2 regions of the Streptomyces sp. NPDC004629 genome follow, and region 2 is predicted to be linked to the other one. Evidence: riboswitches for the same ligand, from Rfam matches in the RefSeq annotation. Region 2 holds a riboswitch; the other holds the start of a gene.
What was found. Region 2 has a riboswitch for glycine ahead of gcvP (aminomethyl-transferring glycine dehydrogenase). Riboswitches for the same ligand answer to the same signal wherever they lie in the genome.
Positions count from the first base shown of each region.

Region 1 (3,122 bases), on a different contig from region 2:
CTCCCCCACCGGGTCCTCGGCGACGTCCAGCAGGACCAGGTTGACCGGCCACCGCACCGGGGCCTTCGCGAGGGCCCGGCCCAGTGCCTCCAGCGGCAGCGCGCGCAGATCGCCTTCCCACTGGGTGAGTTCGACCCCCACGAACAGCACCGGCTCCGCCGTCTCGATGGCCGCGAGGCACCGGCGGGCCGTGCGGATGACGCCGATCGCGGTGAACTCGGCGGAGGCGGCGGACAGGAAGTCGACCGGGTCGTCCTGCCAGTCGGGCTCGAACAGCCGGACCCGGCCGCCGCCCGCCGGGCCGTCCAGCTCGGTGCGGCCGGCCCGGCACAGTTCGGCCACCGCGTCCGGCGGGAGCGGGGCACCGACCACGCCGCCCGGGTTGACCGCGATGCCGACCTGCGGGGGCAGACCGCGGGCGAACTCCACGGCGGGGGCGATGGTGTACGACATGTGGGAGCCGACGACCTGGCGGAACTGCTCCTCGGAGGTGAAGACCGGCACATGGACCTGCCCGTCGATGTCCACGGTGGGCAGGTCCAGGGGGCCGCTGTGCGGGCCGCCGCCGCTCGGCAGCGGGATCCACAGGAAGCTGCGGCCGAGGACCTCGATGATCCGGCCGCCGGCCGACGGGACGCCGAGCGAGGCCGAGAGCACCTCCTCCAGCTCGTTGCCGGGCCATCCGCCGTGCGGGTGGGGGTGCGCCTGTGCCGGGAAGTCCATCTGTCTACCGCCTGCTGGGAACCGCTGCTGTGGCTGAAAAGGCTAACGGGTGGCGGCGACGACCTTCACCGTGCGAAGCCGATCCGGTGCAGCAGGTCCGCCGCGTCCCGGTCGAGGAGCACCGCGGAGCCGCAGCCCTCGGGCAGTTCTCCCCGCTCCACGGCGCGCAGCAGCCGGGCCGCCGACCTGCGGTGACGCAGGAAGGCGTGGCGGGAGACGCCCCGGCCGCGCTCGCGCTGCCCGTCGAGCGCCGTCGTGGGCGGCACATCGAGCAGGATCAGGTGCAGGGTGCCGCCGCGGCGGCGGGCCTCGCGGGCCAGCCAGCCGCGCACCCAGGACTGGGTGCCGCAGTCGTGCACCACGACGCCCTCGCCGGTGCGCAGGGCGCGGCGCAGCGCGGCGTAGTGGGCGAGGCGTACCAGCGGGCGGTACAGCGCGTAGGGCAGCAGGCGCGGGACGCGGGCGTCCCAGCGGTCCCGGGTGTCCTGGGAGTCGATGCGGATGCCGTCGACCGCGCGGTCCATCAGGGTCGACTTGCCGCTGCCGGGCAGGCCGGTGACCACGGCCAGGTCGTGGCGGCCGAAGACGAGCGCGTGCGGGCTGCGGCCGGCCCGCTCGCGCAGGTCGCGGACCACCGGGGCCGGGCGGTCCGCGCAGTGCTCGGCGGCGGGGGCACCCGGCTGCCCGGGTAGTGCAAGGCCCGTGGTCGTGGCGTACGCCGTGGTCCTGTTCACCGTGATCGTCCTCCCCTTGGGTCCGGACATCCCATCCCCGTCGAGTGTAAAGAGAAGGTAATGCGTGGAGTCTCACGGTGTCGTGCGCGTTCTGCCACAGCACGGTTACGGATCCGGCCTGCCGTGCGGCGGCGATGCGTGCAATGATGAGCCCGCCAACTGCATACCGGCCGCTTGAATCCGCGCGGGAGAGTTCCCAGCAGCTCCGCTGGGACGCCGAAGGAGCAAGTCCCTCCCTTGAATCTCTCAGGCCCCCGTTACCGCGCGGGCGAGGCACATCTGAAAAGCGGGCCGCTGTCCAGTGGCTCCACCCAAGGTGCAAGCCGTGACCACGCAGGTGGTCAGGGCGAACCTCTCAGGTTCCGATGACAGATGGGGAGGATCCACCTCGCCTTCCCCACGCCCTGGGAGACATCCGCCGATGAGCAGTACCGAACACTCGACACCGCGGCATACCGCGCTGGACGCGCTGCACCGTTCGCTCGGTGCGACGATGACCGACTTCGCCGGCTGGGACATGCCCCTGCGCTACGGCTCCGAGCGCGACGAGCACACGGCCGTACGCACGAGGGCCGGCCTCTTCGACCTCTCCCACATGGGGGAGATCGCGGTGGCCGGGCCCGAGGCCGCCGCCCTGCTGAACTTCGCCCTGGTCGGGAACATCGCCTCGGTCGGAGTCGGCCGCGCCCGCTACACCATGATCTGCCGGGCCGACGGCGGCATCCTGGACGACCTGATCGTCTACCGGCTCGCCGAGCACGAGTTCCTGGTCGTCGCGAACGCCGCCAACGCACAGGTGGTGCTCGACGCGCTGGTGGAGCGCGGCGCCGGCTTCGACGCGGAGGTCCGCGACGACCGCGACGCCTACGCGCTGATCGCCGTCCAGGGCCCCGAGTCCCCCGGCATCCTGGCCTCCCTCACGGACGCCGATCTGCCGGGCCTGAAGTACTACGCGGGCCTGCCCGGCACCGTCGCCGGCGTGCCCGCGCTGATCGCCCGTACCGGCTACACCGGCGAGGACGGCTTCGAGTTGTTCGTGAAGCCGGAGCACGCCGTGGAGCTGTGGCAGGCGCTGACCAAGGCCGGCGAGGGCGCCGGCCTGGTCCCGTGCGGCCTGTCCTGCCGGGACACGCTGCGCCTGGAGGCGGGCATGCCGCTGTACGGGCATGAGCTGTCGACCTCGCTCACCCCCTTCGACGCCGGGCTCGGCCGGGTGGTGAAGTTCGAGAAGGAGGGCGACTTCGTCGGGCGCGAGGCGCTGCTGGCGGCGTCCGCCCGCGCTGCGCAGAATCCGCCGCGCGTGCTGGTCGGCCTGGTCGCCGAGGGCCGCCGGGTGCCGCGCGCCGGGTACCCGGTCGTCGCGGGCGGCGAGGTGATCGGCGAGGTGACCTCCGGCGCCCCCTCGCCCACGCTGGGCCGGCCCATCGCGATGGCGTACGTCGACGCGGCGCACGCGGCGCCCGGCACGGCGGGCGTCGGCGTGGACATCCGGGGCACCCACGAGCCGTACGAGGTCGTGGCGCTGCCCTTCTACCGGCGGCAGAAGTAGAGACTGAACCCACAGGGCGGGCCGCGGCCCCCGCCCCGCTGTGATGCCGGGCACACCACCCCGCTCACCTGCGCCTTCCGCCCTCCCCCGTCATCAGCACTCCCTCGCGTACAGGA
Region 1 covers NZ_JBIALO010000013.1:195,371-198,492, forward strand. Annotated here, with positions in the region: gene ACFYTE_RS21775 (enhanced serine sensitivity protein SseB) at 1-723, opposite strand, end outside; gene ACFYTE_RS21780 (AAA family ATPase) at 789-1,457, opposite strand; glycine riboswitch at 1,633-1,730, shown strand; gene gcvT (glycine cleavage system aminomethyltransferase GcvT) at 1,879-3,006, shown strand.
Region 1: linked by a shared signal. The riboswitch ahead of gcvT (glycine cleavage system aminomethyltransferase GcvT) and the one ahead of gcvP (aminomethyl-transferring glycine dehydrogenase) in region 2 are both predicted to bind glycine.

Region 2 (3,122 bases):
CCGTTGGCGCGGTGGTAGCCCCGCACGGCCAGCAGACCGGCCAATTCGCCCTGCGAGCCCGCGTTGGGCTGGAGGGCGACCTTGTCGTACCCGGTGACCTCGGCGAGCCGGTCCTCCAGCTCGCGGATCAGCGTGAGGTAGCCCTGCGCCTGCTCGGCGGGCGCGAACGGGTGCAGCTGACCGAACTCGGGCCAGGTCACCGGCTCCATCTCGGTGGTCGCGTTGAGCTTCATCGTGCAGGAGCCCAGCGGGATCATGCCGCGGTCCAGCGCGTAGTCACGGTCGGCCAGCTTGCGCAGGTAGCGCAGCATCGCGGTCTCGGAGCGGTGCTGGTGGAAGACGGGATGGGTGAGGAACGCGTCGGCCCGCAGCAGCGCCTCGTCAAGCGCGTCATCGGAGGCCGCGTCCAGCGCCTCGATGTCGCCCCGCACGCCGAAGGCGGCCCACACGGCGCCGAGCCGGTCCCGGTCGGTCGTCTCGTCGCAGGCGATCGAGACGTGGTCGGGGTCGACCAGGCGCAGATTGACGCCGTTGTCGCGCGCGGCGGCGACGATCTGTGCGGCGCGGCCCTGCGCCCTGACCGTCAACGTGTCGAAGTAGGCGCCGTGGACGGTCTGGAACCCGCCGCCGGCCAGACCCGCCGCGAGCAGCGCGGCGTACCGGTGGGTGCGCCGGGCGATGGCCCGCAGCCCCTCGGGACCGTGGTAGACGGCGTACAGGCCGGCCATCACCGCGAGCAGCACCTGCGCGGTGCAGATGTTGCTGGTGGCCTTCTCACGCCGGATGTGCTGCTCACGGGTCTGCAGGGCGAGCCGGTACGCCTTGTGTCCGTCGGCGTCGACGGACACGCCGACGAGGCGGCCCGGCAGGCTGCGCGCGAACTTCTCACGCACGGCCATGTAGCCCGCGTGCGGCCCGCCGAAGCCCATCGGCACGCCGAAGCGCTGGGTCGTACCGACGGCGATGTCCGCACCCAGCTCGCCCGGCGACTTCAGCAGCGTGAGGGCGAGCAGGTCGGCGGCGACGGTGACGAGCGCACCGAGTTCATGGGCCCGCTCGACGACCGGAGCGATGTCGCGCACGGCTCCGGAGGCGCCGGGGTACTGGAGCAGTACGCCGTTGATCTCCCGCCCGGCGATCGCGGCCGGGATGCCCTCGCTGAGGTCGGCGACGACGACCTCCACGCCGGTGGGTTCGGCACGGGTCCGGATCACGGCGATGGTCTGCGGCAGCGTGTCCGCGTCGATCAGGAAGAGGCCCTTCTTGTTCTTGCCCATGCGCCGGGACAGGGCCATCGCCTCGGCCGCGGCCGTGCCCTCGTCGAGGAGGGAGGCACCGGAGGTGGGCAGTCCGGTGAGGTCGGCGACCATGGTCTGGAAGTTCAGCAGGGCTTCGAGCCGCCCCTGCGAGATCTCCGGCTGGTAGGGCGTGTAGGCCGTGTACCAGGCCGGGTTCTCCATGACGTTGCGCAGGATGACGGGCGGCGTGAAGGTGCCGTAGTAGCCGAGTCCGATCATCGACCCGAGGACCTGGTTGCGGTCGGCGAGGGAGCGCAGCTCCGTCAGCACCTCCGCCTCGGTGCGCGCGCCCGGCAGGTCGAGCCCGTCGGCGTTCTTGATCACATCCGGTACGGCGGCAGCGGTCAGCTCATCGAGCGAGCCGTAGCCGACCTGCGCGAGCATCTTGGCCCGCGCCTCCTGGTCGGGCCCGATGTGCCGCTGCTCGAAGGGGATGCCCTGTTCGAGCTCGGAGAGCGGAGTGCGATGGGCGGTCATTGCGGAGGCCTCCTGGTCTGACGCGACCTTCGAGGGGCGCCCCGGCGCGGGCACCCCGACGGCCTCCCCCTCTGTCATCTCGACCTGAGAGCTTCACCGCGTCACCCGAAGGTGGGCGGCTTTCCCCGTCGGTGAGAGCGGGAGCCGTCGACACCCGCCCTGCTTTCCAGAGTGACCTCGTCCATGCGGTACGTGAGCCTGAGAGATTCCGGGGAGGATTTGCTCCTTCGGCGCCTCCGGTGGTGTCCGGAGGACTCTCCCGCACGGGATCAGCAGCCGCTTGCCAGCGTACCAGCGAGGTCAGCGACGGGGCTTCGAGTGGCCGCCTCCTCGAATCTGCTCTTTTGTAGTGCTTACGGATGAGTTGCGACCATGAGGAGGGCCCGTGCAGACCGACATCGATCCGCGCAACCTGATCGGCCGCAAGGCGTTCGACCGCCACGGGACCAAGATCGGAACCATTGACGAGGTCTATCTCGACGATGCCACGGGCGTGCCGGAGTGGGCGGCCATACGGACGGGCCTGTTCTCCAGGGACGCCTTCGTCCCCCTTGAGCCCAGTGAGCTGGTCGAGGGCACCCTGCGCGTCCCCTTCGACCGCGCCCTCATCAAGGACGCCCCCGACTTCGGCGTGGGCCGCCATCTCTCCCCCGAGCAGGAACTCCAGCTCTACCACCACTACGGCCTGGACGTGGCCGCACCGCCGCCCCCGCACCCGGACCACGACTTCGGCAACCTGGCAGGCCACGACGAACCCTGACGCCCCCTGTACGGCCCAACGCCTCCCATCCCATGCCCACCGGGCTCACCCCACCACACCGAAACCCCCGAGACCCGCCACACCACAGACCGCCCCCTTCATGTCTCCCCGCCAGCCCCGAGAACACCACCGCACATCCGCCCCCCACCAACCCGCCGAGAACACCTCCCCCTCCCCACACCCCCATGGCCCAGGTCGGCCAACCCGCACACAGCCCACAAGACCCACCGCCGACCACTCCCCCGGCACGCCCCCTAACACCACCGCACATCCCCGCCCCACCACACCAACCCGCCGAGAACACCTCCCGCACCCCCGTGACCCAGGTCGGCCAACCCGCACCCGCCAGCGCCCGCGCCCGCCCGCACACAGCCCGCACGGCCCGCCGCCCCTGCCGGCATCCGCCCCATGCCTGCGCCGCCCGACGCCTCAACGACCCGACGCCCGACCCTCCCCGCCTCCGCCTCCGCCTCCGCCTCCGCCTCCGCAGGGTCCTCCCGACACCGGCACCCCGCCCCCATCGCATCGCAGCACCTCGGCCCCCTTATGACCGCCGAGCACCCCCGCGAGGACAGCCGCAGGAGCAT
Region 2 covers NZ_JBIALO010000049.1:10,656-13,777, reverse strand. Annotated here, with positions in the region: gene gcvP (aminomethyl-transferring glycine dehydrogenase) at 1-1,775, opposite strand, end outside; glycine riboswitch at 1,952-2,047, opposite strand; gene ACFYTE_RS39740 (PRC-barrel domain-containing protein) at 2,161-2,535, shown strand.